Regions from separate parts of the Cereibacter sp. Soil_C_27 genome, predicted to be linked through region 3. Evidence: riboswitches for the same ligand, from Rfam matches in the RefSeq annotation. Region 3 holds a riboswitch; each other region holds the start of a gene.

Region 1 (5,394 bases), on a different contig from region 3:
GGATCGCCAGCGCCGTCATGTCGGTGACGGGATCCTCCCAGATCTGGGTATAGACCATGCCGTGGAACAGCCGCGAGAACAGCCGTTCCAGAAGGCCCGTCGGGCTCAGCGAATGGTTCTGGTGGACGGCGGAGCCGATCTGGGCGGGGAAGGGGACGTCTGGCGCAAGGTGCAGCACGGGGGACACTCCGGGAGGGAACACGGTTGCGGATGTCTAGCGGCGGAACGCGACGCTTGCGTGACGCGGCTCGGGGTCAGCGAAGACCGGCGCAGGCTCGGGGGCGGCCTCGAGCAGGCTGAAGCTGCCCGCGTCGTCCTCGGCGATGGCGGTGAAACTGTCGACCCAGTCGCCGCAATTGGCATAGCTGAGCCCGTGGTCGTCATGCAGCGCGGGCTTGTGGAAATGGCCGCAGATCACCCCGTCGCAGCCCGCCGCCCGCGCGCGCGCCACCAGCCGGATTTCGTAGCCGGTGCCGAGCGCCATCGCCGAGTTGACAGCTGACAAAAGCGCCTCGATCAATCCGCGCCGGTCGGGATCGACGCGGCGGCGCAGGCGCTTCAGCCGGTCGTCGAGATGGCGCAGCGCCCAGTCAATGCGGCTGCCGATCCGGGTCAGGATATGCCAGCGCAGGAAGCGCGCGTCGCAGACATCGCCATGCAGCACCAGCCAGCGCCGCCCGTCGGCGGCCTCGTGCACCACCTGCTCGGCCACCTCGATCCGGCCGAAATGCGTGCCGCGATAGAGCCGCATCGCTGTGTCGTGGTTGCCGGTCAGGTAGAAGAGCTGCGCGCCTTCCTGCACCCGGCGCAACAGCAGGGCGAGGATCTCGTCATGCACCTCGGTCCAGTGAGGGAAGGGCGGGTGCCAGAGGTCGAGCACATCGCCGACGAGATAGATCTCGGCGGCGGTGTTGTGCTCGAGGAAGTCGAGGATGCGCTCCGGACGGCAGCCCCGCGCGCCCAGATGCAGGTCCGACAGGAACAGGCTGCGGTGACGGTGCGGTTGGCGCGGGACAGGTTGCGGCATGAAGCGCTCCTCGATGGCATCGCCCGACGCGGGGCGTCTTGCTGCGCTATGCCAAAGCAAGGCCACGATTTTATGACTGCGGCCTGCGACAGGCCGCCCGGCCTTGTGCCCGGGCGCTTTCCCGCGCAGGCTGACGGGCTCGGGCGAGGCAGGAGAGGCGGGGCGATGCGGCTGGAAGTGGTGGCGGGCCGGGTGACGGTGGAGGCCGAGGATCTGGCGCCGCTTCTGGGGCTGGCTGCGGCGGATGTGCCGCGGCTGATGCGCGAGGGCCGGATCACCGGGCTGGTGGAAGAGGGGCGCGACGCCGATGCGGGCCGGACCCGGGTGACGTTCCGCTACAAGGCGATCCGGTTGCGCTTCACGCTGGATGCCTCGGGCGCCATCCTGTCGCGGAGCCGGGTGGAGGGGGCGGCGCGCTGAGCCGCCCCGTCGAGCTTGTCCGCGCTCAGTCGCCCTGCCAGCCGTCCTCCATCACCAGATCCTCGAGCGGCAGGCGCTGGCGCCAGCCCTTCAGCGCCAGCTCTGGCGCGGCGTAGAACTGGTCGACATGGCCGATGCAGAGATAGGCCACGATCTTGATCCGCTCGGGCAGGCCCAGCACGGCGCGCAGGTCGGTCTCGTGATAGATGCTGACCCAGCCGACCCCCAGCCCCTCGGCCCGGGCGGCGAGCCAGAGGTTCTGCACGGCGCAGACGCTGGAATAGAGGTCCATCTCGGGGTTGTGGGTGCGGCCCAGCACCACCGGGCCGCAGCGGTCGCGGTCGCAGGTGACGCAGATGTTGAGCGGCGCCTTGAGGATACCCTGCAGCTTGAGCGCCCGGTAGGTGGCCTGCTTCTCGTCGGGAAAGAGCTGGGCCGCCTCGTCATTGGCACGCTGGAAGGCCGCATGCACCTCGGCGCGGCGGGCGGGATCGCGGATCAGGATGAAGTTCCACGGCTGCATGAAGCCGACGGAGGGCGCCAGATGCGCCGCCTGCAGCACCCGGTGCAGCCGCGCGGGGTCGATCGGGTCGGGCAGGAATTCGTCGCGCACATCTCGCCGCTCGGCGATGATGTCGTAGAGCGCCTGCCGTTCGGCGTCGCTGAAGGCGCGGGCGGGCTGGGGGCGCACCTCGGTGCAGGCAGGGGGCGGGGTATCCGGCATGATCCAGACCTCCTTCATGGACGATCCGCCGCAGTCCACGCGGCAGAACCTCGTTGCCGGGCCGGTCTTCTGGCTTCGGATCGTCTGCCCCGCGCGCCTTCGCGGAAAGATCCAGTGGCCTTCTGCCCGGGGCATCACCGTTACAGCGGCGGGCCCACGCCGGAGTCGCACCGGCTTCCCGATTCTCCGCCTCGCGGCGGCACCCGGCAGGGATGGGAAACCAGATGCCGGGCGGGCGCGCAAGCCCGCTCTGGTCGCGAACGCCTCAGCGCGGCGGTGAAAGCAGCGCCTCCATCCCGTTGAGCGCGGTCGTCATGTCGTTGGCCATCGCCTCGGGATGCAGATGGGCGACCATGCCCGCGGCATCGGTGACGATCTGGCCGCAGACCATGACCCGCGCCTCGGGACAGGCGATGCGGATCGCCACGAGCAGCCTGCCCAGCGGCAGGAGGCTGCGCGGACCGCTGGCGGAAAGGCCGAAGACACGCCGGCCGCTGGCGCAGAAGCGCTCGATCAGCGCTTCGTGCGGCAGGCCGAGCAGCAGGTCGACCTCCCAGCCCTCGCGGCGGAAGAGGTCGGCGGCCATGGTGACGCCGAGCGTGTGGGTCTCGCCGGGCACGGCGGCGAAGACGGCGGCCTTGTCGGTGACGGGGAGCGGGGCGGCCAGCACATGCCGCAGCCCGCGCATGATGGCGTAGATCCGGCTGGAGGCGATGGTGACCTGCGCCGAGGGCACCCGGTCCTCGTCCCACCACTGCCCCAGCCGCCGTGCCGCCGAGGCGAGGTAGGCGAGGTAGATCACGTCAATTCCGGCGCCCTCGCGGCGGATGGTCTCGATGAACCGCGCCCCGGCATCGGCATCGGGCGAGATGAGCGCGGTGCAGAGCGCGTCGATTTCTTCCGCGGTCGGATGGGCGACATCATGGGCGGGCAGGTCGCGCGCGCGGCTGGCAAGGCGGCTGACGACCTCCTGTGCGAGCGAGAGGACGGCATCGGCGGGCAGGGCGGACTTGAAGGCGGCGAGGCCGAGATGCGAGCGCTCGAAGAGAGGGCGGTCGAACGGCCCGTGATGTCCCGGAGTCATGCCACGCTCTCCCCCCGGGATCCCCGCCTTCCGCATCCTCGCGCCCCGGCTCAAGCCTCGGCCAGAAATGCAGAGTCTGTCAATCATGGTTTGGGCCCCCGGAACGGTGAGCTCAGCCCTTGATGGCGGCGACGCGGCGGCCGCGCATCACCCGCGCGCCGTCGCGGATGGTGACGAGCCCGGTCAGGGGGTCTTCGGCGATGACGATGCCATGGGCCGAGATATAGGCGGAAATCTGGATGGTCGCATGTTGCATGATCTGGCTCCTCGCTGCGGATGACCGGCACCGGAGGGTGCGGCAGGCAGGGAGGACGATGCGGGCAGGAGGGCCGGGCCGCCTTGACCCAGATCAGTCAAAGCTGCGACCAAAAGTCATCAATACCTCAGTCGATCAGCGCCATCCGCTGCAGCACGCGCAGCAGCCCGGCCTCGGTGACGGGCTTGGCGATGAAGGAGGCGCCGCGCGCGAGGCACTCGGGGTCGGGGGCGTGGCGGCCCGAGATCACGAGGATCTTGCAGGCGGGCCAGCGCTCGGCCACCACGGCGGCTAGGCCGAGCCCGCTCATCGAGCCGGGCATGTCGATGTCGGTCAGCAGCGCCGAGATCTCGCTGCGCCGCTCCAGCACCAGCAGCGCCTGATCGGCATTGCTGGCCTGCAGCACGATGAAGCCCAGATCGGACAGCTGGTCGGCCAGATCGAGCCGGATCAGCCCATCGTCCTCCACCAGCAGCAGCGTCGTCTCGGCTCCGCGCACCTCAATGCTCCTTCTGGAAGGTGGCGAGATCGCCGGTGATGTGGCAGCGCAGGCCGTGGGGCCGGTAGTCGAGCACCACTTCGCAATCGGCGGTTCCGGCCAGACCGGCCCGGATCAGCCGCGCACCCGCCCCTTCGAGCGGCGCGCCGGTGACGCGGGGGCCGCCGCTTTCCTCCCAGGTCAGCTCGAAGCACCGGCCGCAATGGGTGACCTGCCAGTCGAGTGCCACGCGGCCTTCGCAGCGCGACAGCGCCCCGTGCTTCCGGGCGTTGGTGGCCAGCTCGTGCAGGATCAGCGACAGCGAAAGCGCCGGGCGCGAGCCGATCTTGAGGTCGTTGCCCGAGACGCTGACGCGCGGCGACACCGGATCGTCGTGGATCGTCAACATGCCCTCGACGATGTCGGTGACATTGGAGGCGCCGACCCCGCCGCGCACGATGGCGTCATGCGCCTCGCCCAGCACCGAGAGCCGTTCCGACAGCATGCGCCGCGCCGTCCGCATGTCGGCGCTGCCGCGCAGGGTCTGCGAGGCGATGGCCTGCACCATCGCCAGCTGGTTCTTCAGCCGGTGGCCGAGCTCGTGCGCCAGCAGCTCGCGGTGACGTTCCTCGGCAAGGCGGTCGGTCACGTCCTGCGCCTGCACGAGGATGCCGATGATCTCGCCCTCGTCGCTGGTCATTGGCTGATAGGTCAGGTCGATCAGCCGGTCCTGCACCTCGCCCGCCGGGCCGCGGTTCAGCGCGATGGGCACGGCGCGGGCGGCGAAGGGGGCGCCGGTCTGGTAGACGCCATCGAGCAGCTCGATGAAGCCCTGCTGCACCACCTCGGCCACCGCCTCGGCCACGGGCTTGCCGATGATCTCGCGGCTGGCGCCGATGAGGGCGAGGTAGCCCTCGTTGACATAGTCGAAGATGTGCTGCGGGCCGTTCAGCATGGCGATGCCGCCGGGCGACAGTTCGAACACCCGGATGAAGCGGTCGCGCTGGCTGAGGGCGGCGCGGCGCTTCTTCACCTCGGCGGTGGTCTCGGTGCAGGCGCAGAACATGCCGAGCACCTCGGCATCGGCGTTGCGGACCGGAGTGAAGGAGAAGGCGAAATGCACCTCTTCGGGCTGGCCGTTGCGATGGATGATCAGCTCGATATCGGTCATCGAGGTGCCCTGCCCGGCGTAGGCGGCGGACATGATCGGGTCCAGCCTGTCCCAGACGTCGAACCAGATCTTTTCCAAGCCGAGGCCGAAGGCCGCGGGGTGACGCTCGCCGCAGATCGCGGCATAGCCGTCATTGTAGAGCGCGATCCTCTGCGGCCCCCAGACGACCACCATCGGCTGCACCGACCCCAGCATCACGCCGACCAGAGTTCTCAGCTCGGCTGGCCAGTCGGC
Region 2 (5,394 bases), 180 kb from region 3:
GCTGCAACTGGTGCTCCGCCGCATCCACCACGTTCCCGACCCGCAGAAGAGCCATGGCGCCGTGACGGTCGCCGCCGTGCCGGGCGAGACGCGCTTTCTCGAGGCAACGATCTCGGGCGAGATGCTGCGCGCCGCGGGCTGGTCGACGCTCGTGCTCTATCCGCAGACCGATGACGAGCTCGTGGCCCGGCTGAAGCAGTCGGAGACGCGGACGCTGGTGCTTGCCGCGAGCCTCCTCGACCCCGCGCATCACGACGCGCGGCTGGTCCGGCTGATCGCCCGGCTGCGCACCGATCCCGAACTGGCGCGGCTGCGCATCGTGCTGGGCGGCCGCCTCGCCCAGCGCCCGCCAGAGGATCTGATCGCCATGGGCGTCGGCGCATGGTTCGATCACCTGCTCGACGTGACCACCGCCGTCGTTCGCGTCGCCTGCCCCGACGGGGCCGATTGCGGCTCGATGCGCGCCTGCCGCCAGCCGGGCGCCGCCTGCTGTGCCAAGCGGATCAACAGCAGTTTCCTTCTGGCCAATGTCATACCCTCGGTGGCCGAGCGCATGGTGAGCCGCAAGCGGCAGAGCGCCTAGGCTAGACCTCCACCGCCACCCGGCCGATCGGGTTGGAACAGCAGGCGAGGATGTAGCCTTCGGCGATATCCTCGTCCGAGATGCCGCCGTTGTGCACCATATGCACCTCGCCCGCGGTCTTCCTGATCTTGCAGGTGCCGCAGAGCCCGAAGGTGCAGCCCGAGGGGATGTTCAGCCCCGCCGCCCGCGCCACCAGCAGAACCGTGTCGGTCTGGGCGCAGGCCATGGTCACGCCCGAGGATTCGAAGGTGATCTCGGCTTCGGTCGCCGCATCCGGCACCACATCCTCAATCACCGGCGCATCGGCCTCGGTCGCCACCGGCGCCTGGAAGCTTTCCTGGTGATAGCGCGCCATGTCGAAGCCCAGCGCGTTCAGCATGTCGCGCACCGACTGCATGAAGGACTCCGGCCCGCAGCAGAACACCTCGCGCTCCAGATAATCTGGCGCCATCAGGCCCAGCATCAGCTGGTTGAAGGCCCCCTCGTAGCCGGTCCAGACCCGGTAGGGATCGGGCTCCTTCACCACGAAGCGCAGCTTCAGCCCCGGCACGCGGCAGGCCATGTGCTCCAGCCGCTCGCGGAAGATGATCTCCGACGGGCGGCGGGCGCAGTTGATCAGCACGACATCCGGCGCCGCGCCGAGGTCCCAGAGATACATCGCCATCGACATCACCGGCGTGATCCCCGACCCCGCCGAGATGAACAGATGCTTGGGCGAGGGATGGTTCAGCGTCGAGAAGATGCCCGCGGGCCCCACCGCCTTGATCTTCATCCCCGGCTTCAGGTTGTCGAGCATCCAGCGCCCGGCCACGCTGCCCGGCTGGGCCTTCACCGTGACCGAAATCGACAGCGGCCGCGACGGGCTGGAGGAGATCGTGTAGGTCCGCCAGACCGACCCGCCGGGCACCGGCAGCTCCAGCGTCAGGAACTGGCCCGGCAGATAGTCGAACCAGGCGCCCGAGGGCGCGCGGAAGGCGAAGGTCGCCACATTGGGCGCCTCCGGCACGACCATCACGCATTCCAGCGGCTCCGAATCCTTCCAGGCCGCGGTGCGGGAGAGGCTCGCCGCGCTCATTCCGCAGCCATCGCGGTGCGGGGCGCGAGGCGCTCGGTCATGGTCTCGGCATACCAGTCGATGAACTGGATCACCCCGTCCTCATGCATCGAGGAATAGGGTCCGGGCTCGTAGGCGGGCGAGTTGATCCCGGCCTGGTTCTCCTCGACCACGCGGCGGTCCTCGTCATTGGTGGCCAGCCAGACCTCGGTCAGCCGCTTGATGTCGTAATCCACCCCCTCGACCGCATCCTTGTGCACGATCCACTTGGTCGTGACCTCGGTGGTGGTCGGCGTCAGCGGCAGCACGCGGAAGACGATGGCGTGATCGCCGAGGAAGTGGTTCCAGCTGTTGGGATAGTGGAAGAACAGAAGGCTACCGGCATCGAAGAACGGCATGGTCCCCAGCGGCTTGGCGCAGGCGCGCTTGGTGTCCATCGTGTAGCTCTCGGCGTTGTTCAGCAGAGGCACGCGGGCCAGACGCCATTGCGAGGTCGGGTGGATCAGGAACTGCGACGGCAGCCCCGCCGCCTCGCAACGCTCCCAGTGCCGCGTCACCTCGGTCTCGGACCCACTGTCGTTCGGCGCAGTGATCACCGGCTTGTCCGAGAAGGTCCGGCACAGCGAGGGATGGTTGCCGCCGCAGTGATAGCACTCGCGGTTGTTCTCGATCACCAGCTTCCAGTTGCCGTTCTCGACGATGGTCGAGGAATGCACCACCTTGGCGTCGTTCAGCATGTGCGGCGCCAGGTAGCGCTCCAACTCCGCCCCCAGCCCGTCGAATTCCGGCGCGGTCTCGGCCAGCGAGATGAACACGATCCCGCCCGCCACGCGGCAATGCACCGGCTTCAGCCCGTGCTTTGCCGGATCGAAATCGGCATCCATGTCGCGGGCATAGAGCAGCCGCCCGTCCAGCTCGTAGGTCCACTGGTGATAGGGGCAGACCAGCTTCGGGCTCGAGCCCTTCATCACCGAGCAGAGCCGCTGGCCGCGGTGACGGCAGACGTTGTGGAAGGCGCGCACTTGCCCGTCGGCGCCGCGCACGATCACCACCGGATAGGCGCCGACCTGCAGCGTCACGAAATTGCCGGTCTTCGGGATCTCGCAGGCCGGGATCGCCAGCAGCCAGTCGCGGTACCACAGCATCCGCAGATCGGCGTCGAACACGCCCGGGTCCGTGTAGAGCGGCTGCTCCAGCGCATGTTTCGGTTTGCGGGATGTCAGAAGCCTCAGCGCTTCGTGGTCTGCCAGCATGGTCTGCCTCTCCGGTGGTCGCGCCCCGCGACGAGAATGGGTGTGCGGAAAGCCCGCGGGTGACGTGCGAAGGCTGGTTTCCGGGCTTGCAGAGCGGCTTCCGCCCGGCGCGACACCTTCCCGGAGCATGCTCCAGTGGCCTCCCATCGCGCCGCACTCTCTGTCACCGTTGCGGGGGCAGCGCCGGCCTTGCACCGGCTTCCCAATTCTCCGCCCCGTCTCCGATGCGGCACCTTGCCCGCGAACCATAGGGCAGAGCTTTCGCCGCCCGCTGCCGGAACTCGACATTTCTCCGGCGAAATCTGACATCCTGCATCGGCGCGGGCGGCCGAGGCCGGGACTGACGGTTTTGTGCGCACCCGGCGGCCCGCCTGTCTCGACAGGGTCACATGCGATGCCTAGGCTCTGGTCCCGGCAGGCAGGCCCGATTTTTTCCCGAAGTCCCTTTGGGCAATGGTGCATCGGTCGGGCAAATGCTTAAGTAGGAAAAGCCGGGCAGGCTGCCCGGATCAGACGAAGAGATTGCGGGCATGAAGCAGACAGCGCGGGCCGACCTGACATGACGGACCAGGACAGACTCGTGATCGCCGATTCCTCCCGCGCCGCCGCCAAGCGCAGCGCCCGACGTCCGCTGATCACCGACATCTCCGCCGCCCGCTGGCTTCTGCTGCTGGTGCTCGCGGCCTCGGTCTATTTCTTCCACGGCTTCATCGTGCCGGTACTGGCCGCGCTGGTCATCGCCTTCGCCAGCTGGCCGGTGATGCTGCGGCTGGAGCGGATGCTGCACATCAGCCGGATGACGGCGGCAGCGCTCCTTGTGCTGCTGATCGTGTCCTTCATCGTCATCCCGGTGATGATGGCGCTGGTCTATGCCTTCGGCGAGCTGCAGGTCTGGATCAGCTGGGCCGTCAGCACCAACAGCACCGGCGCACCGCCGCCGCAATGGCTCGAGGGCTTTCCGCAGGCGGGCGACTGGCTGGCGCTGCAGTGGCGCGAATACATCGGCCGGCCCGGCGCGATCAGCGAGCTGGTGCAGCTGGTCAGCGGCGCCAACATCGGCTCGATCTACCGCGGCATCCTGACGGCCAGCACGCTGGCCTTCCATCTGGCGCTGACGCTGCTCTTCATGCTGATCGCGCTCTTCATCTTCTACCGCGACGGCGAGCGGATTGCCGGGCAGATCGACCGCGTCGGCGCCCGCATCCTGCCCGAACGCTGGGACCGGCTGTCGCGCGTGGTTCCCGCCACCATCTCCTCCACCGTCACCGGCATGACGCTGATCGCCATCGGCGAGGGCGTGATCCTCGGTGTCGCCTACTGGATCGCGGGCATGTCCTCGCCGGTGACACTGGGCGTCATCACCGGCTTCATGGCGCTGATCCCCGGCGGCGCGCCTTTGTGCTTCACGCTGGTCTCGGCCTATCTCGCCGCCAGCGGCTCGCCCTTCGCCGGGCTCGCGCTGTTCATCTGGGGCACGGTGGAACTGTTCATCGTCGACAAGACCATCCGACCGGTGCTGGTCGGCGGCCCGGTGAAGCTGCCCTTCCTGCCCACCTTCTTCGGCCTGATCGGCGGGGTGAAGACCATGGGCATCGTCGGGCTCTTCGTCGGCCCGGTGCTGATGGCGCTTCTGGTGGCCATGTGGCGCGAATGGCAGCGCGAGATCGACATCGTCGATGCCCGCAGCAAGGGCCTGCCGCCGCCCCCGCCCCGCCCCGGGCGCCGCGATCCGCAGGTCTGACCCGGGCCTGCCATTCGTGCTGCACGAACGGCAGGGCTTTTCTTTATCGTCCGCGACCCCATATCGGGGGGCCAAGGCAAAGGCCCGGAGCATCCCATGATCCCCTATTCCGTCCTCGATCTGTCCCCCGTTCCCGAGGGCTCCAGCACCGCCGATGCGCTGAAGAACACGGTCGAGCTTGCCCGACACGCCGAGGCGCTCGGCTATCACCGTTTCTGGCTGGCCGAGCATCACAGCATGGCCGGCATCGCCAGCGCCGCCACCGCCATCGTCATCGGTCAGGTCGCGGCGCATACCTCGACGATCCGCGTCGGCTCGGGCGGCATCATGCTGCCGAACCACGCGCCGCTGATGGTGGCCGAGGCTTTCGGCACGCTGGCCACCATGTTCCCCGACCGGATCGACCTCGGCCTCGGCCGTGCCCCCGGCACCGACGGGCGCACCGCGCAGGCGCTGCGGCGCAACATGGACAATGCCGACAACTTCCCCGGCGACGTGATGGAGCTGCAGCATTACCTCGGCGACCCGGTCCCCGGCGCGCAGGTCATGGCCGTGCCCGGCATCGGCACCCACGTGCCGATCTGGATCCTCGGCTCCAGCCTCTATGGCGCGCAGCTCGCCGCGCATCTCGGCCTGCCCTATGCCTTCGCCTCGCATTTCGCGCCGCAGGCCCTGACGCAGGCGATCCGGGTCTACCGCGAGACCTTCCGGCCTTCCGCCCAACTGGCGAAACCGCGTTTCATGCTGGCGGTGAACGTCTTCG
Region 3 (5,394 bases):
CGGCGATGGGCTGGCCGGTGGTGCTGGTGGTCGATGTCTCTGGCCAGGCGCAGACGGCGGCGGCGGTGGCTTCGGGGCTTGCCGGCTTCCGTCCGGGTGTGCGCGTTGCGGGGGTGGTCCTGAACCGCGTGGCCAGCCCCCGGCACGAGGCGCTGGTGTGCGCCGGCATGGCCGGGGCCGGGATCACCGTCTTCGGCGCGCTGCCCCGGCTGGCGAGCATCGCCCTGCCGGAACGGCATCTGGGGCTGGTGCAGGCGGGCGAGCATCCGGCGCTGGAGCGGCTGATGACCGAGGCCGCCGCGTTGATGGCGGAGCGGGTCGATCTCGACGCGCTGCTGCGGGCGGCGGCGGGCGGGCAGCGCGAGGCTGCGCCGGAAGCGGCGATGCCGCCGCCGGGCCAGCGGATCGCGCTGGCGCAGGATGCGGCCTTCAGCTTCGCCTATCCGCATCTGGTGCAGGGCTGGCGCGCGGCGGGGGCCGAGATCCTGCCCTTCTCGCCCTTGGCCGACGAGGCCCCCGACGACAGCGCCGATGTCTGCTGGCTGCCTGGCGGCTACCCCGAGCTGAACGCGGGCCGTCTGGCGGCGGCGAGCGGCTTTCGCACGGGGATCAGGCGCTTTGCCGAAACGCGGCCGGTGCATGGCGAATGCGGCGGCTACATGGTGATGGGCGAGACGCTGGTCGATGCCGAGGGCGTGGCCCATCCGATGACCGGGCTCTTGGGGCTCGTGACCTCCTTCCAGAAGCGCAAGATGCATCTTGGCTACCGGCTGGCCGAGCTTGCCGCACCGATCCCGGGACAGGGCGCGCGGCTCCGGGGCCACGAGTTCCACTATTCCACCATCCTCGAGCAGCCCGACGCCCCGCTGGCCCGCGTCAGCGATGCGGCGGGGCAGGCGGTGCCCGAGACCGGCTCGCTCAGGCGGCAGGCGGGCGGCGGGCTGTCCACCGGAACCTTTTTTCATCTGATCGCAGAGGCGACATGACCGGCTTCGTATCCTTCGTTTCCTCCGGTCCCGGCGACCCCGAACTGCTGACGCTGAAGGCGGTGTCGCGCCTGCAAACCGCCGATGCGGTGCTGTTCGACGATCTCTCCTCCGGCCCGATCCTCGCTCATGCGCGCGAGGGGGCCGATCTGGTGGGGGTCGGCAAGCGGGCCGGGCGGGCTTCGCCGAAGCAGGATCACGTCAGCCGTCTGCTGGTCGATTACGCCCTGACCGGGGCGCGGGTGGTGCGGCTGAAATCCGGCGATGCGGGCATCTTCGGCCGGCTGGAGGAGGAGATCACCGCGCTCGAAGCCGCAGGCATCGGCTATGAGATCATCCCCGGCGTGCCCTCGGCCTGCGCCGCCGCCGCCTTCGCGGGCATCCCGCTGACCCGCCGCCTGACCGCGCGGCGGGTGCAGTTCGTCACCGGCGCCGATGTGACGGGCGAATTGCCGCGGCTGAACATGCAGGCGCTGGCCGACCCCGAGGCGACCACCGTCGTCTTCATGGGCAAGCGCACGTTCCCGGCCCTGGCCGCGTCGTTGATCGCCGCGGGCCTGCCGCCCGATACCCCGGCTTTGCTGGCGGAATCCGTCAGCCACGCCGATCAGACCCTTACCCGCAGCACCATCGCCGCCCTCGCCGCCCAGCTGGCCGGCGGCAGCGGCAGCTCGCCCGCGCTGATCCTCTACGGCCCCTTGGCCGGGGAGTCCGATCATGCTTGACGCAGCGGCAAGGATGGTGTCGGAGTTCAGCTCTGCATGGTGTTCCGTCAGGTGCAAAGCACCGGAACTCAATCGGGAATGGGGAGGGGCGGACCAATTTGCGGCGCCCCGGACCCAGCCGCCCCCGCGACTGTCAGCGGCGAGCGGGTCTTCACCTCTGGTCACTGGGCGACAAGCCCGGGAAGGCCGAAGACCCGCCCAGACCCGCCAGCCAGGATACCGGCCCTGCAGGCAACCGAAACCGCCGTCGGGTGTGACGGCCTGGAGTCACTGACATGCATATCGAAGAGGGCGTCGTCACCGGCGCCAAGATCCTCCTGAGCTACGGCACCGCCGCGGCGGCCGGAGGCTATGCCCTGAAACTCGCCTGGGAGGCCGCGCGCGAAAAGGGGTTGGCCTCGCTCGCTGCCCGCTCCGTGCTGGCCACCGGCCTCGTCTTCTCGTTCTTCGAGATCCTGCCGCATTACCCGGTCGGCGTCTCCGAGGTTCACCTGATCCTCGGCTCGACCCTGTTCCTGATCCTCGGAGCCGCCCCCGCCGCCATCGGACTGGCATTGGGCCTGCTGGTCCAAGGCCTGTTCTTCGCGCCCTTCGACCTGCCGCAATACGGCATGAACGTGACCACGCTCCTGGTGCCGCTGTTCGGCCTGACCGCCCTCGCGCACAAGGTCATCCCGCGCGAGACGGCCTATGTCGATCTTGGCTACCTGCAGGTCCTGTCGCTGTCGGTCGCCTATCAGGGCGGCGTGGTGGCCTGGGTCGGGTTCTGGGCGCTCTACGGCCACGGCTTCGAGGCGGGCAACCTTGCCGCCATCGGCAGCTTCGGCGCGGCCTACATGCTCGTCGTGCTGATCGAGCCCCTGGTCGATCTCGCGGTGCTGGGCGCGGCCAAGGGCGCGCGCGGTCTGGCGAAATCCGGCCTCTTCACCCACCGGCTGCACCACGCGGCCTGACCCTTCGCGCGGCTCCCGCAGGGGGGCCGCGCCACATTGGACGACAGAATGATCCAGCTCTCCCTCATCGGCATCGGCACCGGCAACCCCGAGCATCTGACGCTGCAGGCGATCCGCGCGCTCAATGCCGCCGATCTGGTGCTGATCCCGCGCAAGGGGGCCGACAAGGCCGATCTCGCCGGGCTGCGTCGCACCATCTGCGCCGAGGTGCTGACCAACCCCGCCACGCATTTGGCGGAGTTCGACCTGCCGGTGCGGGCCGAGACCGGCGATTATCGCGGCCGGGTGGACGACTGGCACGACGCCATCGCCGCCTGCTGGGAGACCGCGATCCGCGACGGGCTGGGCACGGCGGGCCGGGTGGCGCTGCTGATCTGGGGCGATCCCTCGCTCTACGACAGCAGCCTGCGCATCGCCGCGCGGGTGGACCGCAGTCTGCCGCTCGAAGTGTCGGTTGTGCCGGGCATCACCTCGATGCAGGCGCTGGCCGCCGCCCATGCCATCGCCCTGAACGAGATCGGCGCGCCCTTCCTCGTGACGACGGGTCGGCAGATCCGCGACCACGGCTGGCCTGCCGGCGTCGACACGCTGGTGGTGATGCTGGACGGCGGCTGCGCCTTCCGGACGCTCGACCCGGCCGGGGTGACGATCTGGTGGGGCGCCTATGTCGGCATGGCCGAGGAGGTCGTGCTCTCGGGGCCGCTGGCCGAGGCCGGGCCGCGGATCCTTGCCCTGCGGGAGCGCGAACGGGCGCGGCACGGCTGGATCATGGACATCTATGTGCTGAGACGCGGCATAACCGCCGACGGCCCGGCGCCGGCCTGACCCTCGGGCGCCCGCGGCTTGACAGCCGCCGCGCAACTGCGCAGAGAGGGGGCAGTCAGCACGTGCCCCGCACGGCCAGCCATCCCCTCGCCCCAAGCCGGACCAGAGCGATGGCTTTCCGCCCGAACATGACCTGTTTCACCCAAGGCATCCGCCCGACCGCGCCGCTGTCATGGCGTGCGGCGCATGGCATGGTGGCCGATCTCTGGCATGCCGAGGCCGAGGCGGGCGGCTCGGGGCGCTATCTCTCGCCCGATCCGCGCGTCGTCGTCTTCCTCGACGAGGGTGCCGAGGCGGTGGAGCTGCACCCCGGCCCCGTGGCGACGCCGGGCGCGGTGGCGCGGGTGCTCTATGTCCCCGCCGGGATGCCGCTTCGCTCGCGCATCGGGCGGGGCTGCCGCCTCAGCCATCTCGACCTGCATTTCGACATCCGCGCGCTGCAGGGGCGGCTGGGCGAGGCGGCGGGGCAGGCCGATCTGGCGCAGCCGCTGTTTCTGACCGACCAGCCGCGCGTCATCGGTCTCGCCCGGATGATCGCCGAAGAGACCACCGCGCCGAGCCGCCATCCGCAGATGTTCGACGCGCTGGTGCAGGCGCTGCTGATCGACCTCTTCGCCCTGCCGGCCGAGGTCGCCGAAACCGCGCAGGGCGGGCTCACCCCGCATCAGATGCGCCAGCTTGCCGGGTTCATGGCGGCGCGGCTGCATCTGCGCGTCAGCGTGGCGGATCTGGCCGAGGTCGTCGGCCTGTCGGAAAGCTGGTTCGCCCATGCCTTCAAGAAGACTGCCGGCACCACCCCGCACCGCTGGCAGATGGAGCTGCGGATGCAGCGCGTGCGGCAGATGCTGGTCGAACCCGCCGAGACTCTGGCCAATGTCGCCGCCGCTACTGGCTTTGCCGATCAGGCGCATCTGAGCCGCGCCTTCCGCAACGCCAGCGGCACCACCCCGTCGGACTGGCGCAGGCGCGCTTTGCAGGGGAATCTTGCAAGCGACGACAGGAAGTGACAAGACCCGCGCCGATGGCTGAGTTAAACGCTCAGGAAATATCTGTCTCTTGTCGGGAATCGTCTCCATGCGCGCCACCTCTCTCGCGCGGCTCATGGGCCACACGGCCCTCGTCGCAGCCCTCCTTCCGCTTCCGCTTCTGGCTCAGGAGGTGACGACTCTCGCTCCCATCGTGCTGGAAGGCGAGAGCGGCACGGATGCGGTGGCCGGTGCGGCCAATCCCGCCACGCTCGCCGGGTCCAAGACTGCGACACCGATCACCGAGATCCCGCAATCGGTCTCGGTCATCGGCGCCGAGACGCTGCAGGCCGCCAATGTCGCCAAGATCGACGAGGCGCTCGGCTATACCGCGGGCGTGATCGGCGCGCCTTATGGCTATGACAGCGACACCAACTGGCACTTCATCCGCGGCTTCGCCTCGACCGCGACCGGCGTGTTCCAGGACGGGCTGGCGCATTACTCCTACGGCTTCGGCGGCTTCTACGTCGATCCCTTCACGCTGGAGCGGATCGAGGTGCTGAAGGGCCCGGCCTCGGTGCTCTACGGCGGGGCGAACCCGGGGGGCCTGCTGAACTACGTCTCCAAGCGCCCGACCGGCACCCCGGGCGGCAGCTACGAGCTCGGGCTTGACGAGAACGGCCGCGTCTGGGCGGGCATCGACGCCAACGGCCTGACCGCCGGAGGCCTCGCCTGGCGCTTCACCGGCAAGACCGAGCGGACCGACGGCTACGGCGTTTTCGAGGATGGCTTCCGCGGCGTGCTGGCCCCCTCGCTCTCCTTCAGCCTCGACGGCGGCACCGACGTGACCCTGCTCGCCAGCTACACGCGCATCGACGAGGATCACGCGGGGGGCTCCTGGCTGCCCTATTACGGCACGGTCGAGGACGCGCCCTTCGGC
Region 4 (5,394 bases), 580 kb from region 3:
CAGCTGGACGAGGCGGACCTGTTCGGGGCGCACGGCGACCGTCACCGGGCCTGCGCTGCGCAGCGTCGCCGCCACGTCGATGCTGCCGCCCGAGGCCAGCGTGACGCGGCCATCCCGCAGCGTGCCGGGCAGGAAGTTGGTCTCGCCGATGAAGCTGGCGACGAAGCGGTTGGCCGGCCGGGTGTAGATGTCGCGCGGGCTGCCGATCTGCAGGATCTTGCCAGCGCTCATCACCCCGATCCGGTCGGACATGGTGAGCGCCTCTTCCTGATCGTGGGTCACGAAGATGAAGGTGATCCCGGTCTCGGTCTGCAGCCGCTTCAGCTCGGTCTGCATTTCCTTGCGCAGTTTCAGGTCGAGCGCCGAGAGCGGCTCGTCCAAGAGCAGCACCTTGGGCTGCGGCGCCAGCGCCCGGGCGAGGGCCACGCGCTGCTGCTGGCCGCCGGAGAGCTGGCTGGTCTTGCGCCCCGCCATCGCCTCGAGCCGGACGAGGGCCAGCATCCGGTCGGTGGTGGCGGCAACCTCGGCCTTGGGGCGGCCCTGCATCTGAAGCCCGAAGCCCACGTTCTGCGCCACGGTCAGGTGCGGGAAGAGCGCGTAGCTCTGAAAGACGGTGTTCACCGGGCGGCGGTTCGGCGGGTCGGTGGTGATGTCCTTGCCGTCGAGCAGGATGGCGCCGGAGGTCGGGGTCTCGAACCCGGCGATCAGCCGCAGGAGAGTGGTCTTGCCGCAGCCGGAGGGGCCGAGGAGGGTGAAGAACTCGCCCTTGCGGATCTGGACCGAGACGTCATCGAGTGCGCGGACGGCGACATCGCCCTGACCGAAGGCCTTGATTGCATTGCGAGCTTCGACGGCTATGGCTTCGGTCACTGATTTCCCCGCTGTCGTTTCGCCAAGGTTAAGCAGGCCCTCCGGCCTCTGGCAACCCTCACGCGGGTCTGAGAGGCAGGGGGGCGGGGCGGCGGTGGCTCCAGGGGGCAGCGCGCTCGATTTCTGCGCAGAGCGCGATCAGGAGTTCGTCCTCGCCGAAGCGGGTGGCCAGATGGATGCCGATGGGCAGACCGCCCGCCGACATGCCCAAGGGCAGCGAGGCGGCGGGCTGGCCCGAGGCGTTGAACACGGCGCAGAAGGGCGAATAGGCGAAGATGCCCTCGGGGCCGGTGCGGAAGGCGACGTAATCCTCGGTGTCATGCGAGAAGCGCCCGACCCGGGCGGGGGGCTCGGCGAGGGTGGCCGAGAGCAGGATGTCGGGGCCGCGCTGCGGATCGAAGAAGCGGGCCATCTGCCGCCCGAAGGCATGGATCTCGCCCACCGCCTCGAGGTAGCGCTCGCCCGAGATCTCGGCGGCGCGGGCCATGGCGCCGCGGCCCACGCCCTCCACCTCGCCGGGGGCGAGGTCGCGGCCCTTCAGCGCCTTGCGGATGCCGAGCGCCGTGCCGCAGGCGACGATGTCGGTCCAGGCGGCCATCATCGTCGCCACATCGGCATGGGGCCGCATCGGTTCGACCACATGGCCGAGGCTTTCGAGCAGCGCCCCGGTCTCGAGCACCGCGTCGCGCACCTCGGGATGGATCGGCGCGCCGCTGAAGGTGGTATCGCAAAGCGCCACGCGCAGCCGGGTCGGCGGGCGCGAGATGGCATCGGCATGGCTGCGGAGGAGCGGCGGGGCGCAGTAGGGCGCGCCGGGGTCGGCGCCGGCGCAGGCGTCGAGCATGGCGGCGGTGTCGCGCACCGAATGGGTGAGGAAGCCGTCGATCGCCATGCCGGCCCAGCCCTCGCCGGAGTAGGGGCCGTCGGGCAGGCGGGCGCGGGTCGGCTTGAAGCCGAAGAGGCCGCAGGAGGAGGCGGGGATGCGCACCGAGCCGCCGCCGTCGGAGCCATGCGCCATGGCGACGATGCCCGCGGCGACCGCGGCGCCCGATCCGCCGGAGGAGCCGCCGGAGGTGTGGTCGGGGTTCCACGGGTTGCGGGTCGGCCCGCCATAGACCGCCGCCTCGGTCGCGGCGCCGATGCCGCCCTCGGGCGAGGTGGTGCGGCCGAAGGTGACGACGCCGGTGGCGCGCATCCGCTCGAAGATCGCGGAATCCTGCGCATAGCGGGTGTTGGCCAGCAGCCGCGAGCCGTTGTGCGAGGGGAAATCCACCGCCTCGCAGCCGAGATCCTTCAGGAGGAAGGGCACGCCGGTGAAGGGGCCCGCGGGCAGGCCCGCGGCGATGGCGCGGCGGGCGACGTCTTCCTGCAGCAGGACGACGGCGTTCAGCATCGGGTTCAGCTCTTCCACCGATTGCAGGGCGGCGTCGAGCAATTCGTCGGGCGTCACGTCGCGCCGGGCGACGAGGGCGGCGAGATCGGTCGCATCCTCTGCGCCAAAAGTCCGAAACATGCGATTCCCTTCCGCCTTCCTGCCAGTCGAGCGGGCATGCTGCGGCGGGGGGCGGGGCAGGTCCACCCGGATTCGCCGCCCCATGTGCCTTTTACGACGCCTTTCGTCGCAGAAGCTGGCCGAAGGCGGGGCTTGACAGGCCGGAGCGTTAACCTAATGAGGACGTGCTTCGGTTCCGGCTGACCCCGGATGAAAAGGGAACGCGGTGCGGCCATCCGGCCCATCCCGCGGCTGCCCCCGCAACTGTGAGCGGCGAGCGACGGTCGACTGTGCCACTGGGATCTCCCCCGGGAAGGCCGACCCGAGCGAAGACCCGCGAGTCAGGAGACCTGCCGCAGCGATCACCCTTTCCGGGGCGCGGGGCGCGTTCCGGAGGCGGTCTTCCCGCTTCAGGTGACGAACCGCCGGCAAGGGCTGTCCCTCCGCCGGCACTGTCGCAAAGCTGCCCCGCCGCCTTTCCGGGCCGCGCGGGGAAAAAGGGAGTGAACCATGAAATACGCAGGCGTCTCGCTGCTGGCCCTGATCGCCGCCACCCCGCTGCCGGGTCTGGCGCAGGTGATCCAGCTGGAGGAGATAGTGGTGACGGCCGGTCTGGAAGAGACCGAGGCGAGCCGGACGGGGGCGAGCGTCAGCCTTCTGACCGAGGAAGATCTGCAGGCGAACGAAATCTCGCTGGCGGACAGCCTCGCGCGGCTGCCGGGCCTGTCCTTATCGCGCAATGGCGGGCTGGGGGCGACGAGCAAGCTGCGTATCCGTGGCCTCGGGTCGGAATATGCCGCGGTGCGCATCGACGGGCTGGACGTGGCCGACCCCTCCGCCACCCAGACGGCCTTCGACTTCGGCGGGCTGGCCACGGGCGGCCTGTCGCGCGTGGAGGTGCTGCGCGGGTCGCAATCGGCGCTCTACGGCTCCGAGGCCGTGGCGGGCGTGATCGACATTCGCAGCTTCCGCCCGACCGATCCGGGGGTAAGCGGTGCGGCCTCTGTCGAGACGGGGAGCAATGATACCTGGTCGGGCAACCTGTCGAGCGGGCTGCTGACCGACCGCGCGGAACTGGCTTTTACGGTGACGCGGACGATCACCGACGGCATTTCCTCGGCGGCCTCGGGCAGCGAGCGCGACAGTTTCGCCAGCACCTTCGCGACGCTCTACGGCGCCTTCGATCTGACGGACACGCTCCGCGTCGGTGCAAGCGCGCTGTCTGCCGACACGGTGCTCGACTTCGACGGCTTCGGCGCGATCGGGCCGGCAGATTCGTTCGACACGACCCGCGGCAGCCTGCGCGGCGGGAGGGTCTTTGCCGAGTTCAGCACGGGGGCGGTGGATCACAGCTTCTCGCTGTTCCAGACCACGACGAAGCGCGAGACGCCGGTGCAAGAGGTCTGGGACATCGGCTATTACGAGGGCACGCAGACCGGGATCGCCTATCTGGGCGGCGCCGATCTGACCGAGCAGATCCGGCTGGCCTTCGGTGCGGAGCGGACCAAGGAGGAGCTGATCGCCGGGGCGGGCATGCCGGGCAGCAACGAAACGGACGCGCTGTTCGGCGAGCTGCGCTATGCGGCGACGCCCGATGTGGACGTGTCGCTGGCGCTGCGGCATGACGAGCCAAGCGACTTCGACGGCAAAACCACGGGCCGGCTGGCGGCAGCCTGGCGGATTGCCGACGCGACCATCCTGCGCGGCGCAGCGGGGACCGGATTCCGGCTGCCCTCGACCTACGAACGCTTCGGCGGCTATGCATCGGAAGACCTGCAGCCGGAGACGAGCCGCAGCTACGAGCTGGGGGTAGAGCGGCTGTTCGGCGACGCCGGCAGTCTGGAGGTGACGCTGTTCGACACGACGATCACCGACCGGATCGGCTTCGACTTCGCCGAAACGAGCTGCGGGTCGGGCTTCGGCTGCTATGCGCAGGTCGATGGCGACACGCGCAGCCGCGGGGTGGAGCTGTCGGGGCGGATGACGATCGCCGAAGGCTGGGAGTTGTTCGGCAACTATACCTATACCGACGCCAAGACGACCGATCTGGGCGTCGAGACCCGGAGCGTACGGGTGCCGCGGCACGATCTGGTGCTGGGCGTGGACGGGCGGCTGGCCGACGGGCTGATCGGCTCGCTGACCGTGCAGCATGTGTCGGACGTGATGGACACCGCCGCGGTTTTCGGCAACCCGGACGAGCCGCTCGACGACTACACGCTGACGAATGCCTCGGTGACCTACGCGGTCTCCGACAGCGCGGATGCCTATCTGCGGGTCGAGAACCTGTTCGACGAGGAGTATCAGACGGTGAGGGGCTATGGACAACCGGGCCGGTCGATCTTTGCAGGGCTGCGTGCGCGGTTCTGACAGACGGGACGCGCGTCGCGTCGCCGGGGCGCTGTGCGTCGCGGTGGCGCTTGCGCTGGGTGCGGGCGGCGCGCGGGCCGGGGCGCCGGAAAGGGTCGTCTCGATCAATCTCTGCACCGATCAGCTGGCGATGATGCTGGCGGCGCCGGGGCAGCTGGTGTCGGTCTCGGCGCTGGCGGTGGAGCCGCAGTCGTCGTCGATGGTGGAGGAGGCGCGGGGCTTTCCGCAGAACTTCGGGCAGGCGGAGCAGGTGTTTCTGCTGCGGCCCGATCTGGTGCTGGCCGGCACCTTCACGGCGCGGGCGACGGTGGATCTGCTGCGCAGGCTGGGGGTGACGGTGGTGGAACTGCCGCCGGCCGACAGTCTCGACGACGTGGCCGCGCATCTGCGGCTGGTGGGCGCGGCGATGGGCCGGGAGGCGGAGGCCGAGCGGCTGGTGGCGCGCTACGAGGCCGATCTCGCGCGGTTGCGGGTGAGCGCCGAGCCTGCGCCTGCGGCGATGTATTACCCGAACGGCTATACCACGGGGGCGGGGACGCTGGCCGACGAGATCCTGCGCCATACCGGCTTTTCCAATGTCGCGGTGGCGGCGGGGCTCGCCGGGGGCGGCATCCTGCCGCTGGAACGGCTGGTGATGGCCGAGCCCGAGATGGTGGTGACCTCGC

What was found. A riboswitch is a leader RNA that binds a small molecule or an ion and turns the genes downstream of it on or off. The one in region 3 is predicted to bind cobalamin.
Region 1: another riboswitch for cobalamin. It lies ahead of bluB (5,6-dimethylbenzimidazole synthase); the one in region 3 lies ahead of AC3A5Z_RS01860 (energy-coupling factor ABC transporter permease).
Region 2: another riboswitch for cobalamin. It lies ahead of AC3A5Z_RS00985 (aromatic ring-hydroxylating oxygenase subunit alpha); the one in region 3 lies ahead of AC3A5Z_RS01860 (energy-coupling factor ABC transporter permease).
Region 4: another riboswitch for cobalamin. It lies ahead of AC3A5Z_RS04795 (TonB-dependent receptor plug domain-containing protein); the one in region 3 lies ahead of AC3A5Z_RS01860 (energy-coupling factor ABC transporter permease).

The regions. Positions count from the first base shown of each region.
Region 1 covers NZ_JBDGJD010000003.1:274,672-280,065, reverse strand. Annotated here, with positions in the region: gene AC3A5Z_RS13345 (BtaA family protein) at 1-178, opposite strand, end outside; gene AC3A5Z_RS13340 (UDP-2,3-diacylglucosamine diphosphatase) at 215-1,027, opposite strand; gene AC3A5Z_RS13335 (DUF6522 family protein) at 1,193-1,447, shown strand; gene bluB (5,6-dimethylbenzimidazole synthase) at 1,473-2,171, opposite strand; cobalamin riboswitch at 2,214-2,393, opposite strand; gene AC3A5Z_RS13325 (cobalamin B12-binding domain-containing protein) at 2,437-3,255, opposite strand; gene AC3A5Z_RS13320 (hypothetical protein) at 3,368-3,511, opposite strand; gene AC3A5Z_RS13315 (response regulator) at 3,639-4,010, opposite strand; gene AC3A5Z_RS13310 (sensor histidine kinase) at 4,012-5,394, opposite strand, start outside.
Region 2 covers NZ_JBDGJD010000001.1:197,571-202,964, reverse strand. Annotated here, with positions in the region: gene AC3A5Z_RS00995 (BLUF domain-containing protein) at 1-583, shown strand, start outside; gene AC3A5Z_RS00990 (FAD-binding oxidoreductase) at 585-1,658, opposite strand; gene AC3A5Z_RS00985 (aromatic ring-hydroxylating oxygenase subunit alpha) at 1,655-2,890, opposite strand; cobalamin riboswitch at 2,945-3,141, opposite strand; gene AC3A5Z_RS00980 (AI-2E family transporter) at 3,450-4,631, shown strand; gene AC3A5Z_RS00975 (LLM class flavin-dependent oxidoreductase) at 4,728-5,394, shown strand, end outside.
Region 3 covers NZ_JBDGJD010000001.1:375,058-380,451, forward strand. Annotated here, with positions in the region: gene AC3A5Z_RS01850 (cobyrinic acid a,c-diamide synthase CobB) at 1-986, shown strand, start outside; gene cobA (uroporphyrinogen-III C-methyltransferase) at 983-1,711, shown strand; cobalamin riboswitch at 1,732-1,953, shown strand; gene AC3A5Z_RS01860 (energy-coupling factor ABC transporter permease) at 1,987-2,664, shown strand; gene cobF (precorrin-6A synthase (deacetylating)) at 2,713-3,489, shown strand; gene AC3A5Z_RS01870 (helix-turn-helix domain-containing protein) at 3,600-4,496, shown strand; gene AC3A5Z_RS01875 (TonB-dependent siderophore receptor) at 4,564-5,394, shown strand, end outside.
Region 4 covers NZ_JBDGJD010000001.1:958,623-964,016, forward strand. Annotated here, with positions in the region: gene AC3A5Z_RS04785 (ABC transporter ATP-binding protein) at 1-870, opposite strand, end outside; gene AC3A5Z_RS04790 (amidase) at 929-2,383, opposite strand; cobalamin riboswitch at 2,537-2,734, shown strand; gene AC3A5Z_RS04795 (TonB-dependent receptor plug domain-containing protein) at 2,873-4,729, shown strand; gene AC3A5Z_RS04800 (ABC transporter substrate-binding protein) at 4,680-5,394, shown strand, end outside.